Magnetospirillum sp. XM-1: one gene and its partners. Each later gene encodes a partner of the first gene's protein in a complex. Links are inferred from orthologs where the notes say so. Each region holds a gene or a part of one and is shown in the gene's direction. Other genes may lie near its edges.

Region 1 (5,125 bases):
ACCTGAATCACACCGGGGCGCACAAGATCAACAACTGCATCGGCCAGATCCTGCTGGCCCGGCGCATGGGCAAGCAGCGCATCATCGCCGAGACCGGGGCCGGCCAGCACGGGGTGGCCACCGCCACCGTCTGCGCCCTGTTCGGCATGCAATGCGTCATCTACATGGGCGCCACCGACATCGAGCGGCAGATGCCCAACGTCTACCGCATGAAGCTGCTGGGCGCCGAAGTGAAGCCCGTCACCGCCGGCGCGGCGACCTTGAAGGACGCCATGAACGACGCGCTCAGGGACTGGGTCTCCAACGTCGCCGACACCTATTACCTGATCGGCACCGTGGCCGGGCCGCATCCGTACCCGGCCATGGTCCGCGACTTCCAGTCGGTGATCGGCGAGGAAGTGCGCGGCCAGATCATGGCCGCCGAGGGCCGCCTGCCCGATTCCCTGGTGGCCTGCATCGGCGGCGGCTCCAACGCCATGGGCCTGTTCCACCCCTTCCTCGACGACACCAGCGTGCGCATCATCGGCGTCGAAGCGGCCGGCCACGGCCTGGACAAGCTGCACGCCGCGTCCTTGACCGGCGGCAAGCCCGGCGTGCTGCACGGCAACCGCACCTACCTGCTGCAGGATGCCGACGGCCAGATCGCCGAGGCCCACTCCATCTCGGCGGGCCTGGACTATCCCGGCATCGGGCCCGAGCATTCCTGGCTGCACGAGACCGGCCGCGTGGAATACGTCTCCGTCACCGATGACGAGGCGGTGGCCGCCTTCCAGCAATGCACGCGGCTGGAGGGCATCATTCCGGCGCTGGAATCCAGCCACGCCATCGCTTACGCCGCCAAGCTGGCCCCCACCCTGCCCGCCGATCACCTGATGGTGGTCAACCTGTCGGGGCGCGGCGACAAGGACGTCAACACCATCGCCAAGGCGCTGGGCGACGTGCATCTTGGGGGGCTCGTCTGATGTCGCGTATCGCCAAGCGTTTCGAGAAGCTGAAGGCGGAGAACCGCGCCGCCCTGGTGACCTTCATCACCGCCGGCGACCCCGACCGCGCCACCAGCCAGGCCCTGCTCGACGGCATGCCGGCGGCCGGCGCCGACATCATCGAGCTGGGCATGCCCTTCACCGATCCCATGGCCGACGGCCCGGTGATCGAGCTGGCGGCGGGCCGTGCCTTGAAGGCCGGCGGCTCGCTCCGCCAGACCCTGGAGATGGTGGCCCAGTTCCGCAAGACCGATGCCGAGACGCCGATCATCCTGATGGGCTACTACAATCCCGTCTACGCCTGGGGTCCGGAGAAATTCGCCCGTGACGCCGCCGCCGCCGGGGTGGACGGGCTGATCATCGTCGACCTGCCGCCCGAGGAAGCCGACGAGCTGGTGCCCCACCTCAGGGCCAGCCACATCGACTTCATCGTGCTGACCACGCCCACCAGCGACGACAAGCGCCTGCCCGTGGTGCTGTCCAACGCGTCGGGCTTCGTCTACTACGTGTCCATCGCCGGAATCACCGGCACCGCGTCGGCGGCCCAATCGGCCATCGACGAGGCGGTTTCGCGCATCCGCCGCCACACCGATCTTCCGGTCTGCGTCGGCTTCGGCATCAAGGCCCCGGCCCAGGCGGCCGAAGTGGCCCGCATCGCCGACGGCGCCGTGGTGGGCTCGGCCATCGTTTCGGTTCTGGCCGACAATATCGGCAAGCCTTCCGCCGTCTCCGCCCCCCTGGCCCTGGTCAAGGACCTGGCCCAGGGCGTGCGCGGCGCCCGGAAGTAGGGTTTTGGGCCACAGATGAACACAGATAAACACAGATGAAGGATGATGACCTCAAGGACCCACTGACGGGGTGCATACTGTCGGCGGCTTTTGAGGTTGCCAACACGCTTGGACATGGTTTCCTGGAATCCGTTTACCAGAAGGCGCTGGCTCATGAGCTCGTCCTCGCCGGCTTGCCTGTCGAACGCGAAAAGGCCTTCAAGATAATTTACAAAGGGACCGAAATTGGTACCTATGTGGCCGACATGATCGTGGATGGCCGGGTCGTGGTCGAACTGAAAGCCGTTGAGGCCTTGGGTCCGGCACACACCGCCCAGTGCCTGAATTATCTGAAGGCTGGAGACGTCAAAGTCGGGCTGCTCATAAATTTCGGGCTCCCCCGCATCGAGTACCGGAGGCTGGTCCTGTGACGAGCCATCTGTGTTTATCTGTGTTCATCTGTGGCTGATTTCCTAGCCGCCGACCCAGGGAACTCATCATGAATTGGCTGACTAATCTCAACGAGACCCGCCGCTCACTCAAGGAGCGTCTGGTCGGACTGGTGGCGCCCAAGGAGGTCCCCGACAACCTGTGGCTCAAATGCCCGGGCTGCGGCCACATGATCTTCCACCGTGACCTGGAGAAGGCGCTGAACGTCTGCCAGCATTGCGGCCACCATCTGCGCCTGTCGGTGAAGAAGCGCCTCGGCATGCTGTTCGACGACGGCCAGTTCCAGCGCATCGAGCTGCCCAAGGTCGCCGACGACCCGCTGAAGTTCAAGGACCAGAAGCGCTATACCGACCGCCTGAAGGACACCCGCTCCAAGACCGGCGAGACCGACGCCATCGTCGTCGCCCACGGCCGCATGGGCGGCATGAACGTGGTGGCGGCCTGCTTCAACTTCGACTTCCAGGGCGGCTCCATGGGCATCGCCGTGGGCGAGGGCATCGTGGCGGCGGCCGAGCTGGCGGTGCTGCAGGACGCGCCCTTGATCGTCATCCCGGCCTCGGGCGGCGCCCGTATGCAGGAAGGCATCCTGTCGCTGATGCAGATGGCCAGGACCACCGTGGCGGTGGACAAGGTCAAGGAGAAGCGGCTGCCCTATATCGTGCTGCTGACCGACCCCACCACCGGCGGCGTCTCGGCCAGCTTCGCCATGCTGGGCGACATCGCCATCGCCGAGCCCGGCGCGGTGATCGGCTTCGCCGGCGCCCGCGTCATCGAAAGCACCATCCGCGAGAAGCTGCCCGAGGGCTTCCAGAAGGCGGAATACCTGCTGGAACACGGCATGGTCGACATGGTGGTGCCGCGCCGCGAGCTCCGCGCCACCATGATCCGCGTCCTGTCGCTCTTGCGCAATCGCGGCGCGGCCGGCGACCTGGTGGCGCTGCCCATCGACACCCCCGACAGCGTCGACCAGGACTGATCCGGGGAGAGCACGACTCTTCAGGACTGGAAATTCAACGTCCGATTCCTTATCCTAGGAAGATGGTAATACCGAGGCCCATGGCCTCGGTATTATTTTTTGAGCCCTGGGAACCGGACGTGCGGAAACAGATCACAAGGTTCGAGACGCTTTCGTCGCTGGCGACGCCCCCGCTGTTGCTGCTGGCGGCGGCGGCCGTTTGCGGTCTTGCCGTGCGGATCACTCCTCCGGGACAGCTGTTCGCCGATCCCAAGGATTACCTGCCGGTCCATTCCATCCTGGAACTGCTCAGCATCGCCGTGTCGTTGATGGTGTTCTCGCTCGGCTGGGCGGCGCGCCGGGCCGACAAGAGCCATCGCAACCTGATTTTAGGGCTGGCCGCCCTGGCGACGGCGGCCATGGACATGGCGCACACTTTCTCCTTTCCGGGCATGCCGGACCTTTTTTCGCCCAGCAGCACCGAGAAAGGCATCAATCTCTGGCTTCTCGGGCGGCTTGCAACGGCGGTCGGCCTGATCCTGGCGGTGACCACCGTCGAGCGGCAGTGGAGCGACGCCAAACGCCGCTGGTGGCTTGGCGCCATCGGTCTGCTGACGTCGGCATTGGTCCTGGCGGGCCTGTTCCGTCCGGATTGGTTCCCCCGGACCTTCATTCCCGGCAGTGGGCTGACCGGCTTGAAGATCGGCGCCGAATACGTTCTGGCCGCCGCCTATGTGACGGCGTCCAGCCTGCTCTGCCTGCAATTCCGGCGCTCGGGCGACCGCAATGACCTGAAGCTGGCCGGAGCGGCCTGGATTCTCGGCCTTACCGGCGTCCTGCTCACCCTCTACGCCGATACCGGCGACCTGTTCAATCTGGCCGGCCATGTGGGCAAGGCCTGCGCCTATATCCTGATCTATGACGCCCTGTTCGCCTCCGGCGTCCAGGCGCCCTACGACGCCCTGGCCCAGGAGCGAGCCCTGCTGCGCGCCCTGATGGATTCGGTGCCCGACCTGATCTTCTTCAAGGACGCCGAATCGCGCTATCTCGGCTACAACCGGGCCTTCGCCACCTATTGCGGCCGGCCCGAGACCGAGATGGTCGGCAAGACCGACAACGAATTCGCGCCCCCCGACATCGCCGCGTTCTATCGCGCCAAGGACCGCGAGGCCATGGCCGCCGGACGGCCCACCTGCAACGAGGAATGGATCGACTATCCCGACGGCAGGCGGGTGCTGCTGGAAACCGTCAAGGCGCCGGTCCACGACGACAAGGAAACGCTGCTGGGCATGGTCGGCATCAGCCGCGACATCACGGGGCGCAAAACGGCCGAGGAAAAGTTGCGCCGGGCCCATTACGACCTGGAGATGGTCACCGCCGTGGCCGCCCACGACCTGCAGGAACCGGCGCGGACCATCGCAAGCTTCCTGCAACTGCTGCAGATGCGCTACGGCGACCGGCTGGGCGAGGACGCCGACCAGTACATCGCCTATGCCGTCGAAGGCGCCCACCGCATGCGCGCCCAGTTGAGCGGCCTGTTGGACTACACCCTGATCGACCGCGGCGACCCGGTGTTCCCGACCGTGGAAACCGGCACCGTCCTGGCCGAGGCGCTGGAGAACCTGAAACCCTCCCTGGACGAGGCCAAGGCGGTGGTCGTCCGGGACTCCCTGCCCACGCTGAACGCCGACGCGGCGCAATTGCGGGCCCTGTTCCAGCATCTGCTCGGCAACGCCGTCAAGTTCCACCATCCCGAACGCAAGCCCGAGATCACGGTCAAGGCAAGCCGCCACGGCGATTACTGGGAGTTCTCGGTGTCCGACAACGGCATCGGCATCGATCAGGAGTACTGGGACAAGATTTTCATGGTGTTCCAGCGCCTCCATCCCCTGAACCGTTACGAGGGAACCGGGATTGGCCTTGCCATCTGCCGCAAGATCGTGGAACGTCACGGCGGCCGCATCCGCGTG
Region 2 (4,929 bases), 2.2 Mb from region 1 along the record:
GGTTCCGGCCATCGAGGTTCACCTGTCCAACATTCACCAGCGGGATTCGTTCCGCCATCACTCTTACGTGGCCAAGGCGGCCAAGGGAATGATCTGCGGGCTGGGAAGCCACGGATACATCCTGGCGCTCGACGCGCTGGCCCGCCTGATCAAGGGAAATGCAGAGGCATAATGGGCAACAAGACTCCCATCGACAGCGAACTGGTCCGCACCCTGGCGGCCCTGCTGGATGAAACCAATCTCACCGAGATCGAGTACGGCGTCGGCGAGATGCGTATCCGCGTCGCCCGTCAGGCGGCGCCGGTGGCCGTGCACCACGCCGCCCCGGCGGTCGTCGGCCATGCCGCCTCCATGCCGGCCCAGGCGTCGGCGTCCGACGCCGACCATCCCGGCGCGGTGACCTCGCCCATGGTGGGCGTCGCCTACCTGGCGCCCGAGCCCGGCTCGCCCAAGTTCGTCAATCCCGGCGACATGGTCGCCGAAGGCCAGACCATCATGCTGATCGAGGCCATGAAGACGTTCAATCCCATCCGGGCGCCCAGGGGCGGCAAGCTGACCCGCATCTTCGTGACCGACGGCCAGCCGGTGGAATTCGGCGAGCCCCTGCTGATCATCGAATAGCATGATGTTCGAGAAGGTCCTCATCGCCAACCGGGGCGAGATCGCACTCAGGATCCATCGCGCCTGCCGCGAGATGGGCATCCGCACCGTGGCGGTGCATTCCACCGCCGACAACGACGCCATGCATGTGCGCCTCGCCGACGAGGCCGTGTGCATCGGCCCGCCCTCGGCCCGCGATTCGTACCTGAACAAGGCGGCGATTCTGTCGGCGGCGTCCATCACCGGGGCGGACGCCATCCATCCCGGCTACGGCTTTTTGTCCGAGAACGCCGACTTCGCCCAGATGGTCGAGGAACACGGCTTCGTCTTCATCGGCCCGACGGCGGAACACATCCGCATGATGGGCGACAAGATCACCGCCAAGCAGGCGGTCAAGGACGCCGGCATCCCGGTGGTGCCGGGTTCGGACGGTTCCATCGATAGCGAGGAGCAGGCGCTGGAAGTGGCGGCCGCCATCGGCTATCCCGTGCTGATCAAGGCCACCGCCGGTGGCGGCGGCAAGGGCATGAAGGTCGCCCGCAACCCGGAAGAGCTGGCCGAATCCTGGAAGCTGGCCCGCAACGAGGCCAAGGCCGCCTTCGGCAACGCCGACGTCTACATGGAGAAGTATCTCGGGCATCCGCGCCATATCGAGATGCAGATCCTGGCCGACAATTACGGCGCCGTGGTGCATCTGGGCGAGCGCGACTGCTCGTTGCAGCGCAAGCACCAGAAGGTGCTGGAGGAGGCTCCGTCGCCGGCCTTGAACGCCGACCAGCGGGCCAAGATCGGCAAGATCGCCTGCGACGCCGTCGCCAAGCTGGGCTACCGCAACGCCGGCACCATCGAGTTCCTCTACGAGAACGGCGAGTTCTACTTCATCGAGATGAACACCCGCCTGCAGGTGGAGCATCCCATCACCGAGGCCATCACCGGCATCGATCTGGTGCGCGAGCAGATCCGCATCGCCGCCGGCGCGCCACTGGGCTACACCCAGGCGGACGTGCGCTTCGCCGGCCATGCGCTGGAATGCCGCGTCAATGCCGAGGACCCGCAGACCTTCACCCCGTGCCCCGGCCGGATCGAGGGTTATCACTCGCCGGGCGGCCTGGGTGTGCGGGTGGATTCCGGCCTCTATGCCGGCTATCGCATTCCGCCCCATTACGACTCGATGATCGCCAAGCTGATCGTCTACGGCAACACCCGCAACGAGGCGCTGATGCGCCTGCGCCGGGCGCTGGGCGAGTACGTGATCGAAGGCGTCAAGACCACGCTGCCGCTGCACAACCGGCTGGTCCAGGACGCCGATTTCGTCAACGGCGACTACGATATCCACTGGCTGGAAAAGTTTGTGGCGCAGCACTCCTGAGCGGGGGCTGTCGCGGTAATTGCCAGGGGGCGGCCGGTTCGGCCGCCCCTTTCGCTTTGGTCCGAATACCCCCACGCCGCCCGGTGTTGCCAATGGATGGCAGCAAGGAGTAGGTTTGGGCCGAATTTTCCGGGATACCAAACGATGCGCCCCGATCTTGCGGCCAAGTACGACCTTCGCGTTCCCCGCTACACCTCCTATCCCACCGCGCCGCATTTCCATCCCGGCGTGACGGCCGAGACCTACCGGGGCTGGCTGGGGGAGATCGATCCCAAGCTGGAATTGTCGCTCTACCTCCACATCGCGTTTTGCGCCGAGATGTGCTGGTTCTGCGGCTGCCACACCAAGATCACCAAGCGCTATGCCCCCGTCGCCGCCTATATGGACGCCCTGTGGCGCGAGGTGGAACTGGTGGCCGAGGCGCTGCCCACCCGCATGACGGCGCGCCACGTCCATTTCGGCGGCGGCTCGCCCACCATTCTCTCGTCCGGGGATTTCGTCCGCACCATCGACCTGTTGAAGAGCCGCTTCATCCTCAAGCCCGACGCCGAGGTGGCGGTGGAGCTTGATCCGCGCACCGCCGACGAGGCCTATGTCAAGGCCATGGCGGGGGCGGGGGTGACGCGTGCCTCCATCGGCGTGCAGGACCTGGACGACAAGGTGCAGCAGGCCATCAACCGCATCCAGCCCTACGAGGTCACCGAGCGGGTGGTGGAATGGCTGGGCAAGCACGGCGTGCCCGAGGTCAACATCGACCTGATCTACGGCCTGCCGCACCAGACCCTGGACGGCCTGCTGGCCACCATCGACAAGGCGGTGCGGGGCTTCAGGCCCAAGCGCGTCGCCCTGTTCGGCTATGCCCACGTGCCGTGGATGAAGAAGCACCAGCGGCTGATCCCGGAAGACACCCTGCCCGATACCGAGACCCGCTGGCAGCAGTATGAACAGGGCTGCAAGCTGCTGACCGAGACCCTGGGCTATGTCCAGATCGGCCTCGACCACTTCGCCGCTCCCGACGACGCCATGGCCATCGCCTTGAAGGAAAAGCGGCTGCACCGCAACTTCCAGGGCTACACCACCGATTCCGCCACCACCCTGATCGGCTTCGGGGCGTCGGGCATCGGTTCGCTGCCCCAGGGCTATGTGGTCAACGACGGCGAGGTCCACGCCTACCAGCGCGCCATGGCCGAAGGAAAGCTCGCCACCTCGCGCGGCGTGGCCATCAGCCCCGACGACATCCTGCGGCGCGAGATCATCGAGCGGCTGATGTGCGACCTGGAAATCGACCTGGACAAGGTCGCCGCCCGCCATGGCGCCGACGGCTCGCAGTTCGGCCCCGAACTGGCCTCGCTGGCGCCTTTGCAGGCCGACGGTCTGGTCGAGGTCGCTGGCCACCGCATCCATGTCACCGAGGAGGGCCGCACCCTGGTGCGCGCCGTCTGCGCCGCCTTCGACCGCTATCTCAAGGCGGGCGAGCAGCGCCATTCCAAGGCGGTGTAACAAGATGACCATGGCCTGGTACGACTACTTCATGGGCTTTGCCAAGCACGCCGCCAGCAAGTCCAAGGACCCCAGCACCCAGGTGGGCGCCGTGGCGGTGGGGCCCGACGGCGAGATCCGCGCCACCGGCTATAACGGCCTGCCCAGGGGCGTCGAGGACAAGCCCGAGCGCATGGAGCGCCCGGCCAAGTATCTGTGGACCTCGCACGCCGAGGAAAACCTGGTGGCCCATGCCGCCCGGGTGGGGGTCAGCCTCAAGGGCTGCACCGTCTACGTCACCCACTATCCCTGCTCGCGCTGCGCCCGTTCGCTGATCCAGGCCGGGGTGGCGCAAATCCACGTGGGCGACGGCACCACCTCCATGCCCGCCGAGGAATTCGACACCGCCCGGGTGATGTTCGAGGAATCCGGCGTCAAGGTGGGCTGAATCGAAAAATCGGAAAACTCTCAAACCTGAGTGGCGTCCGAGCCCCTGAAGAGGCAGAGCGTTTTCGTACAACCAGAATCCCAGGGCGCTTCCGCTTTAAGCCGAAGCGCCCTGGGTCTTTTCTGCCAGGAAAGAGCTTCGCTTTCTCAAGGTTCGGATACCGCTCGGGCTGAAGAGTTTCGCCCGGATGCGGCCATTTCGTTACGTCATGCTTTGAGGCCGTCCGAGAGACGCGCTCCCCCCTTCCTGCTCGGATACCAACATCTTCAGGCGCCGTCGCCGGCCCCACGGGGTGGTCGGGAGTCCATGATTGAGAGTTGTCCTCATCGGCACGCCTATGCCGAAAGATGGTTTATATATACTAAAAATGATTCAAAAGTTGTGTGCATATGAGCCATAATCTCAATAAGGATCAAGCCTAATTAAATTCAATTATAAATAGAGATGCGGAGGGGTCCGATGTCTGCCAATCTGCCGACCAACAGTGCGATATATGCTTCCTTTGTCGCCGATAGCGATAGCAACGCCTTGCTGTTATGCGCTTCTCCGGACGGGTGTTCCTGGGGGCCCAACATCGATATAGCCGACCAGACGACCCTGGCCATCCCGGACCTGGCTGTGTTCAACAGCCAGTTCTGGGTGTCGTTTGTGGCCAGCAACGGCAACAATCCGCAGGTGCTGCTGTGCTCGTCCCCGGACGGGGTGAATTGGTCGAACAACATGGTTGTGGGCGGCCAGTCCTTCAGGTCGCCCAGGCTGACAGTGTTCAATGGCCGCCTCTGGCTGGCCTATGCCGATACCAGCAGTGATCTCTGGGTGGGGTCGTCGCCGGATGGCGTCAACTGGACCCCGTTCTATCCGGTGAATCAATCGACCTGGGGGTTTGATTTCACCTCGTTCAACGGCCAGCTGTATATCGTGTTCATCACCTCCAGTTCCTCTCAGGATCTGCTGGTCTGCTCATCGCCCGACGGCATCAACTGGTCGGGCAACACGCCCATTAATCAGTCGAGCCTTACCGCGCCGGCAGTGG
Region 3 (4,222 bases), 2.2 Mb from region 1 along the record:
GCGCGCCCTGACGGACACGGCCGGCGGCGCCTCCGGGCGGCGATGGCGGACGGCATGGGCCAGCAATTCGGTGAACAGGTCGGCGATCATCTCGGCGTCGGCCGTCACCTCGGGCAACTGGCGCCACTCCAGCCTGACCGCGTTGTCGAGCCTTTGTCCGGCGACCTTGAGTGCGTCCTCCAGGGAAACGGCGGCCGGAACCAGGGCGCGCTCCCGCAGGCCGAGATAGCTGGACAGCGCCTTCAACTGCGCCTGCATGCGGGTGACGCCGGACTTGAGAAAATCCACGTAGCCGATGCCCTCGTCCCCTTCCGCGCCGGTCTGGTGCCAGCGCACCAGCAATTGGGAGTAGGACAGGATGGTCCTGAGCGGCTCGCGCAGGTGGTGGGTGGTCAGCAATGCCACATGGGTGATGTCCTGGGTGGCCATCTTCAAGTGGGCCGAATGGGCGGCCAGCTGGGTCCTGGCCTCTTCCAGTTCGTCCACCCGCCGCGACAGGCTGCCGGTGGTTTCCTCGATCACCGCCAGCGAGCGGTCCAGGGCCTTGCGTCCGATCATCCGGGCCAGGAGCAGCAGCAGGGCCATGGAGGCAAGGCCCAGCCCGCCCGACAGAAGGGCGGGCCGCAGCGCCTCGTCCAGCGGCACTTCCATCACCACGCGGCCCACCGGCAGCTTGCCATCGGTGACGGTATCCTCGAGATGGAGGTTGAAGCGCCCCACCTCGCCGCGGACCGGAAATTCGTTGATGGTGCCGCCCAGGTCGATGAAGGCCAGCCGCGACGGCGGATTGGTGCCGCCGCGCAGCACGCCCGCCACCACCGAGGGCAGACGGACGCTTTCGAATTCCCAGATGTCCAGATTGGCGGCGATGAACGAGGAAAGCTGGTCGGCCACCAGGCCGAGACGGATTTCCGCCTCGACCCGGGCCCGGCTATAGCGTTCCCAGACATCGAAGGCGGGAATGACGAACAGCCACAGGAACCCCACCGTCACCAGACCCAACGTGAACATCCGCCGCACCCGGGTGACGGATTGGACGACGGCCCGGCTGGTGTCGCGGTGGGGCATCAGGGCCCGGTTACGGGCAGGCAGCCGCTGGCGCGCAGCAGCGAGGACGCGGCGGGCGAGCGGGCGTAATCGACGAAGGCCCTGGCCTGGGCCGAGGGCGAGGGCGGCAGGGCCAGGACCAGGGGGACCTCGGGAAGCCGGTGGCCGTTCTCCAGGGTCTCCAGGCTGGGAGCCACGCCGTCCAGGGGGACGGCGATCAGCTTGCGCTTTTCCGCCAGCAGGGGCGCGAAGGCGCCGAAGGTCAGCAGCGTGCGGCTGGTCTCGACCGCATCCATGGCCTCCTGGTCGGTGAGTGCCAGGACGGCGCCGCGGGCGTCCCTGGCCGCCGTCACCGTCGGAGCCAGGTCGGGATAGGCCTCCAGCAGCCGGATGAAGCCTGTATCGGATGGCGGACGCAGCAGCACGCGCACCTCGCCGCCGGGGAACGGCGGCAGGGCATTGGCGAACAGGGCGGGAAGGTCGCGGCGGTTCAGCGCGACGTCACGGCGCTCGGCGTTGATGTAGAACACCAGGGGCGTGCGGCAGATGGGGACCGAGGCGCCGCCCTCCACCTCGCCGGCTTTAAGGGGGCGGGCCAGGATGCCCACATCCAGCTTGCCCGTGGCCAGCCCCTTGACCGCCCCGGCGGTGCCGACGCTTTCCGGGACCCAGACGGGGGTGTCGGGATGGTCGCGCCGATATTGCTCCGCCAGCAGCCGGACCATGGCGATGCCGATTCCGGTGCCGGCGGCGCGTACTGTCTCCGCCCTTGCCGGCATGGCAAGCAGGCTTGCCGCTACGCCGAATGCAAGCCCGAACCTGCGCAGGCTCATCATGGTTTTCCTGTATGCGCGCCCCATTTGTATCACTTTTGCCAAGTGACCAAGACTTAGGCAAGGGAGGAATGCATACCCCCGACCAAGGATTGGGGTGGATCGCTTCTGTGCCTTGCGCGGCGGCCGACCCGTGCTATAAACCCTGCCATGGTGAGAAACAGGCCCGATCCCATAATCAGCATTCTGAACGGTCCCAACCTCAACATGTTGGGCACCCGGCAGCCGGAGCTGTACGGGACGGAGACGCTTGCCGACATCGAGGCCGCCTGCCGGACCCATGGGGCATCGCTCGGCCTGGCGGTGGAGTTCTCGCAGACCAACATGGAAGGCGAACTGGTCACCCGCATTCAGCAATGCCGGGGCCATGCCGCCGGCATCATCATCAATGCCGGGGCCTATACCCACACCTCGGTGGCGATTCTCGACGCCCTGCTGGCGGCCGAGGTTCCGGCCATCGAGGTTCACCTGTCCAACATTCACCAGCGGGATTCGTTCCGCCATCACTCTTACGTGGCCAAGGCGGCCAAGGGAATGATCTGCGGGCTGGGAAGCCACGGATACATCCTGGCGCTCGACGCGCTGGCCCGCCTGATCAAGGGAAATGCAGAGGCATAATGGGCAACAAGACTCCCATCGACAGCGAACTGGTCCGCACCCTGGCGGCCCTGCTGGATGAAACCAATCTCACCGAGATCGAGTACGGCGTCGGCGAGATGCGTATCCGCGTCGCCCGTCAGGCGGCGCCGGTGGCCGTGCACCACGCCGCCCCGGCGGTCGTCGGCCATGCCGCCTCCATGCCGGCCCAGGCGTCGGCGTCCGACGCCGACCATCCCGGCGCGGTGACCTCGCCCATGGTGGGCGTCGCCTACCTGGCGCCCGAGCCCGGCTCGCCCAAGTTCGTCAATCCCGGCGACATGGTCGCCGAAGGCCAGACCATCATGCTGATCGAGGCCATGAAGACGTTCAATCCCATCCGGGCGCCCAGGGGCGGCAAGCTGACCCGCATCTTCGTGACCGACGGCCAGCCGGTGGAATTCGGCGAGCCCCTGCTGATCATCGAATAGCATGATGTTCGAGAAGGTCCTCATCGCCAACCGGGGCGAGATCGCACTCAGGATCCATCGCGCCTGCCGCGAGATGGGCATCCGCACCGTGGCGGTGCATTCCACCGCCGACAACGACGCCATGCATGTGCGCCTCGCCGACGAGGCCGTGTGCATCGGCCCGCCCTCGGCCCGCGATTCGTACCTGAACAAGGCGGCGATTCTGTCGGCGGCGTCCATCACCGGGGCGGACGCCATCCATCCCGGCTACGGCTTTTTGTCCGAGAACGCCGACTTCGCCCAGATGGTCGAGGAACACGGCTTCGTCTTCATCGGCCCGACGGCGGAACACATCCGCATGATGGGCGACAAGATCACCGCCAAGCAGGCGGTCAAGGACGCCGGCATCCCGGTGGTGCCGGGTTCGGACGGTTCCATCGATAGCGAGGAGCAGGCGCTGGAAGTGGCGGCCGCCATCGGCTATCCCGTGCTGATCAAGGCCACCGCCGGTGGCGGCGGCAAGGGCATGAAGGTCGCCCGCAACCCGGAAGAGCTGGCCGAATCCTGGAAGCTGGCCCGCAACGAGGCCAAGGCCGCCTTCGGCAACGCCGACGTCTACATGGAGAAGTATCTCGGGCATCCGCGCCATATCGAGATGCAGATCCTGGCCGACAATTACGGCGCCGTGGTGCATCTGGGCGAGCGCGACTGCTCGTTGCAGCGCAAGCACCAGAAGGTGCTGGAGGAGGCTCCGTCGCCGGCCTTGAACGCCGACCAGCGGGCCAAGATCGGCAAGATCGCCTGCGACGCCGTCGCCAAGCTGGGCTACCGCAACGCCGGCACCATCGAGTTCCTCTACGAGAACGGCGAGTTCTACTTCATCGAGATGAACACCCGCCTGCAGGTGGAGCATCCCATCACCGAGGCCATCACCGGCATCGATCTGGTGCGCGAGCAGATCCGCATCGCCGCCGGCGCGCCACTGGGCTACACCCAGGCGGACGTGCGCTTCGCCGGCCATGCGCTGGAATGCCGCGTCAATGCCGAGGACCCGCAGACCTTCACCCCGTGCCCCGGCCGGATCGAGGGTTATCACTCGCCGGGCGGCCTGGGTGTGCGGGTGGATTCCGGCCTCTATGCCGGCTATCGCATTCCGCCCCATTACGACTCGATGATCGCCAAGCTGATCGTCTACGGCAACACCCGCAACGAGGCGCTGATGCGCCTGCGCCGGGCGCTGGGCGAGTACGTGATCGAAGGCGTCAAGACCACGCTGCCGCTGCACAACCGGCTGGT
Region 4 (4,977 bases), 870 kb from region 1 along the record:
CCATCGTCGACACCTGGTGGCAGACCGAGACCGGCGGCATCCTGATCACTCCGCTGCCGGGCGCCACGCCGCTGAAGCCCGGTTCGGCCACCCGTCCGTTCTTCGGCGTCAAGCCGGTGATGGTCGACGCCGAGGGCAAGGTCCTGGAAGGCAAGGTCGAGGGCAACCTCTGCCTGGCCGAGCCCGGCTGGCCCGGCCAGATGCGTACCGTCTACGGCGACCACGAGCGTTTCATCCAGACGTACTTCGCCACCTACAAGGGCATGTACTTCACCGGTGACGGCGCGCGACGCGACGAGGACGGCTATTACTGGATCACCGGCCGCGTGGACGACGTGATCAACGTCTCCGGTCACCGCATGGGCACCGCCGAGGTGGAATCCGCCCTGGTCGCCCATCCCAAGGTGGCCGAGGCCGCCGTGGTCGGCTATCCGCACGACATCAAGGGCCAGGGCATCTACGCCTACGTCACCCTGGTGTCGGGCGAAGAGCCCTCCGAGGATCTGCGCAAGGAACTGGTCAACTGGGTCCGCAAGGAAATCGGCCCCATCGCCAGCCCCGACCTGATCCAGTGGTCGCCGGGCCTGCCCAAGACCCGTTCGGGCAAGATCATGCGCCGCATCCTGCGCAAGATCGCCGAGAACGACTTCGGCTCGCTGGGCGACACCTCGACGCTGGCCGATCCCAGCGTGGTCGACGACCTCATCGACAGCCGCATGAATCGCGGTTAAGACTCCCAGCCAAGTGGGAAGACCGGGGCCCGCGGAGCAATTCGCGGGCCCCACCCTTTTGGAAAGGATCGTTTCCGTGCTGATGATCATGGCCAAGACGGTGCTGGGCCTGGGCGGGGTGTACCTGCTTCTGGTCGGTTTCGTCGCCCTGACCCAGCGCGGCATGATCTATCACCCCGATTCCACCCGCGTGCGGCCGGACGAGGCGGGCCTGCCCGAAATGGTGCCGGTGCCCATCAAGTCGGCCGACGGCTGGATCGCCACCAGCTGGTATGCGCCGCCCAAGGGCGCCAACCGGCCGACCATCGTGTTCTTTCACGGCAATTCCGGCGCCCAGGCCGACCGCGCCCATAAGGCCCGCGCCTTCCTCGACGCCGGGTTCGGCGTGCTGATGGCCGGCTATCGGGGCTTTGGCGGCAATGGCGGCCGCCCCAGCGAGAAAGGCCTCTACGCCGACGCCGAGGCGGTGGTCCGTTGGCTGACCGGCCAGGGCTTGGCTTCGCGCCGCCTGGTGCTCTACGGCGAATCGCTGGGCTCGGGGATAGCCATGGAAATGGCCATCCGCCACGAGGTGATGATGGTGGTGCTGGAAAGCCCGTTCACCTCGCTGGCCGACCTGGCGCCCGCCTATGTGCTGCCGCCGCTCGCCCAGTTGCTGACGCGCGACCGCTACGACAACCTGATCAAGGCGCCCAGCCTGCGGGTGCCGCTCCTGGTGGTTCACGGTGACAAGGACGGCCTGGTGCCGGTCACCATGGGCCACGCGGTGCTCAACGCCGCCGATACCGTCAAGGAAGGCCTGTTCCTGCCCGAGGCCCATCACAACGACCTGTGGGAGCACGGCGCCGGCAAGCGGATCATCGACTTCATCACGCGGCGGCTGTTGTAACGGTTTGAGGCCCTTGCCCCGAAACGCCTTCGGCTGTATGAGTTTCCCCCATGCATATCCTTGAATTCGAAAAGCCCATCGCCGAGCTCGAGGGCAAGATTGAGGAGCTGCGGCACCTGTCCGATGGCGGCGACGTCAACATCGCCGACGAGGTGTCCAAGCTTCAGGCCAAGGTCGACAAGCTGCTGCGTTCGACCTACGCCAAGCTCACGCCGTGGCAGAAGACGCAGGTGGCCCGCCACCCCGAGCGTCCGCACACGCTGGCCTACATCTCTGCGCTGGTCGAGGACTTCACGCCGCTGGCCGGCGACCGCGCCTTCGCCGAGGATCAGGCGATCATCGGCGGCCTGGGCCGGTTCCGGGGCCGCTCGGTGATGGTCATCGGCCACGAGAAGGGCCACGACACCGAAAGCCGCCTGAAGCATAATTTCGGCATGGCCAAGCCCGAGGGCTACCGCAAGGCGCGTCGCCTGATGGAGATGGCCGACCATTTCCAGGTGCCGATCCTCACCCTGGTGGACACCGCCGGCGCCTATCCCGGCGTCGACGCCGAGGCCCGCGGCCAGGCCGAGGCCATCGCGCGCTCCATCGAGACCTGCCTGGACGTGCGCGTCCCGCTGGTTTCGGTGATCATCGGCGAGGGCGGTTCGGGCGGCGCCATCGCGCTGGCCACCGGCAACACCGTTCTGATGCTCGAACACGCCATCTATTCGGTGATCAGCCCCGAGGGCTGCGCCTCGATCCTGTGGCGCTCGGCCGAGAACGCCAAGGACGCCGCCGAGCAGCTGCGCCTCACCGCCCAGGACCTGCACAAGCTGGGCATCATCGATTCCGTGGTGCCCGAGCCCATGGGCGGAGCGCACCGCAATACCGACCTGATGATGCAGACCCTGGCCATGGCCGTGGATTCGGCGCTGCGCGACCTTGCGGGCGTGGAAGGCGGCATCCTGCGGGCCCGCCGGCGCGAGAAATTCCTGGAGATGGGGCGGGCGGGCCTGTCGTGACCAGCCTTGCCGTTCCTGAGCTGTCGGTGGTCGTCCCGGTCAAGAACGAGGCCGAGAACATCCGTCCGCTGCTGGACGAGATCCACATGGCGCTTCAGGGCAAGGTGGAGTTCGAGGTCGTCTACGTCGACGACGGTTCCGACGACGACACTCCGGCCGCTCTGGAACAGGCCCGGGTCATCCACCCCCGCCTTCGGGTGGTCCGCCACAAGGCCAGCTGCGGCCAGAGCCAGGCGGTCGCCACCGGTGTGCGCCATGCCGCCGGCAAGCTGATCGCCACCCTGGACGGCGACGGCCAGAACGATCCCGCCGACCTTCCCGCCATGCTGGACCACTGGCGCTCGCAGCCCGACGACGTCCGGCCCCGGCTGATGATCACCGGCTGGCGCGCCAACCGCCGCGACGACGGAATCCGCCGGCTGTCCTCGAAAGTGGCCAATTCCATCCGTTCCAAGCTGCTTCGCGACCGGACCCCGGATTCGGGCAGCGGCATCAAGCTGTTGCCGCGCGAGCTGTTCCTGGACCTGCCCCGCTTCGACCACATGCACCGCTTCATGGCCGCCCTGGTGATCCGGGCCGGCGGCTCGGTCGAGGTGGTCAAGGTCAACCACCGCCCGCGCGAGCGCGGCACCTCCAAGTACGGAGTGTGGAACCGCCTGTGGGTGGGCATCGTCGATCTGTTCGGCGTCATGTGGCTGATGCGCCGGGCCCGGAACCCGGTCGTCGAGAGCAAAGAGTGACGGCCCGCCATCACCCTTTTCTCAATCCCCGGGCCATGGCCAAGGGGCTGGTGCTGATCATCACCTTCGTCGCCATCGGCTTTCTGCTGGAAGGCCTCGGCCTCAAGGACGCGCTCGACACCCATTGGATCGATTCCGAGGTCCGGGGCAAGGGCCTGAGTGGCGACGCCCTGTTTGTCCTGATCGGGGCGCTGGCGGTCTGCGTCGGCCTGCCGCGTCAGGGGGTGTGCTTCCTGGCCGGCTACGCCTTCGGCTTCGCCGAGGGGCTTTTGTGGTCCACCCTGGCCTCCATGCTGGGCTGCGTCGCCACGTTCTTCTACGCCCGCTTCATGGGGCGCAGCTTCATCGTCAGGCGCTTTCCCGAGCGCATTGCCCGCATCGACGCCTTCCTGGCCGGCAACACCTTCGCCATGACCTTGCTGATCCGCCTGTTGCCGGTGGGCAGCAACGTCATCACCAATCTGGCGGCCGGCGTGTCGGGCAGCCGGGCGTTGCCGTTCTTCGCCGGCTCCCTGCTGGGCTATCTGCCGCAAAGCATCGTCTTTGCGCTGCTGGGCAGCGGCATTCAGGTTGATCCGGTCTTTCGCATCGGCGCCAGCGTGGTATTGTTCGTCGCCTCCGGGGCGATGGGCGTGTGGCTGTTCCGCCGCTTCCGCCACGGCCGGCATCTGGACGCCGCCACCGAGGCGGTCATCGAAGAAGACGGCGACGAAAATCATGAAGAGATCCGCTAAAGCCCTCTGCCTTTGCCTCGCTTTGCTCGGCCTGGCCGCCTGCGCGCCCGACCAGTCGGCGCCGACGCTCACCGCTCCGCCGCGCGCCAAGGATTTGAGCTTCGACGACCAGGGCCGCGTGGTCCGTGCGCGGGGCGAGCGCAATTGGGACGACGCGGTGGGCAAGCGGGCCCAGGCCATGCTGATCCAGGCCGACCGCGAGGCCTTCAAGGGGGTCTCCGTCCGCGCCTGGGATGGCGGCGTCCTGCTGACCGGCGCCGTCACCAAGCCGGAATTGCGCCGCCGCGCCGGCGAGATCGTCCAGACCGTCGAAGGGGTGACCCAGGTGTTCGACGATCTGGCGCTGTCCGAGAATCCCGCCCATCCCATGTATCTGCCCGACGCCCATCTGGAACAGCGGATCTATGCCGGTCTGCTGGGCAACGATCTGGTCAACGGCGCCTATGTGGTGCGCGTGGTCAACGGCGTCGCCTACCTGCAGGGCACCACCCGCACCAAGGCCGACGTGGAGAAGGCGGCCGAATTCGCGCGCAGCTTCGACGGCGTGAAGTGGGTGGTGGACCGGGTCTCCGTCCGCTGACCATGGTTTAGCCGCATTCCGGGTCCAGGGTTGGCTGACTAGCCCTGGAGTCCCGGTTCATGTCCTCGCGCCTTGCCCTGCTGATTCTGCTGGCCGTGCCCGCCGCCGCGGCCGCCGGCGAGATTTCCGTTCCCGCCGACACCCGCTCCGCCCTGTCGCTCACCCTGCACCAGGACGGCCCGGCCCTGATCCGCGACCGCCGTCCGGCGATTCTGGACAAGGGCGTCACCTCCCTCAGCCTGGACGGCATTCCCCGCACCATCCGCCCCGGCAGCGCCGCCCTCGATGGCGCGGGGCTG

What was found.
Region 2: the proteins of accD (region 1) and accC are in contact, whole or in part, in a solved structure (PDB 8UXZ), measured with the Escherichia coli proteins. The link is inferred for Magnetospirillum sp. XM-1 from one-to-one orthologs.
Region 3: the proteins of accD (region 1) and XM1_RS16260 are in contact, whole or in part, in a solved structure (PDB 8UXZ), measured with the Escherichia coli proteins. The link is inferred for Magnetospirillum sp. XM-1 from one-to-one orthologs.
Region 4: the proteins of accD (region 1) and XM1_RS02000 are in contact, whole or in part, in a solved structure (PDB 8UXZ), measured with the Escherichia coli proteins. The link is inferred for Magnetospirillum sp. XM-1 from one-to-one orthologs.

What each region holds. Positions count from the first base shown.
Region 1 is NZ_LN997848.1:1,275,042-1,280,166, reverse strand. What follows is about bases 1,220-4,212. They hold accD (acetyl-CoA carboxylase, carboxyltransferase subunit beta), read left to right. Parts: upstream 1,220-2,249; coding sequence 2,250-3,176; downstream 3,177-4,212. Other genes in these bases: XM1_RS06070 (MASE3 domain-containing protein), read left to right, coding at 3,296-4,212; XM1_RS06080 (GxxExxY protein), read left to right, coding at 1,807-2,181; trpA (tryptophan synthase subunit alpha), read left to right, coding at 1,220-1,771. Outside these bases: trpB (tryptophan synthase subunit beta), read left to right, coding at 1-962; more of trpA, read left to right, coding at 962-1,219; more of XM1_RS06070, read left to right, coding at 4,213-5,125.
Region 2 is NZ_LN997848.1:3,511,619-3,516,547, reverse strand. What follows is about bases 1-2,797. They hold accC (acetyl-CoA carboxylase biotin carboxylase subunit), read left to right. Parts: upstream 1-625; coding sequence 626-1,969; downstream 1,970-2,797. Other genes in these bases: hemN (oxygen-independent coproporphyrinogen III oxidase), read left to right, coding at 2,114-2,797; XM1_RS16260 (acetyl-CoA carboxylase biotin carboxyl carrier protein subunit), read left to right, coding at 172-621; aroQ (type II 3-dehydroquinate dehydratase), read left to right, coding at 1-172. Outside these bases: more of hemN, read left to right, coding at 2,798-3,469; XM1_RS16245 (dCMP deaminase family protein), read left to right, coding at 3,474-3,896; XM1_RS16240 (hypothetical protein), read left to right, coding at 4,356-4,929. UniProt on the Escherichia coli protein: This protein is a component of the acetyl coenzyme A carboxylase complex; first, biotin carboxylase catalyzes the carboxylation of the carrier protein and then the transcarboxylase transfers the carboxyl group to form malonyl-CoA.
Region 3 is NZ_LN997848.1:3,514,652-3,518,873, reverse strand. What follows is about bases 1,413-4,222. They hold XM1_RS16260 (acetyl-CoA carboxylase biotin carboxyl carrier protein subunit), read left to right. Parts: upstream 1,413-2,497; coding sequence 2,498-2,947; downstream 2,948-4,222. Other genes in these bases: accC (acetyl-CoA carboxylase biotin carboxylase subunit), read left to right, coding at 2,952-4,222; aroQ (type II 3-dehydroquinate dehydratase), read left to right, coding at 2,031-2,498; XM1_RS16270 (PstS family phosphate ABC transporter substrate-binding protein), read right to left, coding at 1,413-1,880. Outside these bases: XM1_RS16275 (ATP-binding protein), read right to left, coding at 1-1,068; more of XM1_RS16270, read right to left, coding at 1,068-1,412. UniProt on the Escherichia coli protein: This protein is a component of the acetyl coenzyme A carboxylase complex; first, biotin carboxylase catalyzes the carboxylation of the carrier protein and then the transcarboxylase transfers the carboxyl group to form malonyl-CoA.
Region 4 is NZ_LN997848.1:405,450-410,426, reverse strand. What follows is about bases 803-3,647. They hold XM1_RS02000 (acetyl-CoA carboxylase carboxyltransferase subunit alpha), read left to right. Parts: upstream 803-1,670; coding sequence 1,671-2,624; downstream 2,625-3,647. Other genes in these bases: XM1_RS01990 (TVP38/TMEM64 family protein), read left to right, coding at 3,361-3,647; XM1_RS01995 (glycosyltransferase family 2 protein), read left to right, coding at 2,621-3,364; XM1_RS02005 (alpha/beta hydrolase), read left to right, coding at 814-1,620. In the rest of the region: acs (acetate--CoA ligase), read left to right, coding at 1-731; more of XM1_RS01990, read left to right, coding at 3,648-4,098; XM1_RS01985 (BON domain-containing protein), read left to right, coding at 4,082-4,678; XM1_RS01980 (DUF4139 domain-containing protein), read left to right, coding at 4,738-4,977. UniProt on the Escherichia coli protein: Component of the acetyl coenzyme A carboxylase (ACC) complex. First, biotin carboxylase catalyzes the carboxylation of biotin on its carrier protein (BCCP) and then the CO(2) group is transferred by the carboxyltransferase to acetyl-CoA to form malonyl-CoA.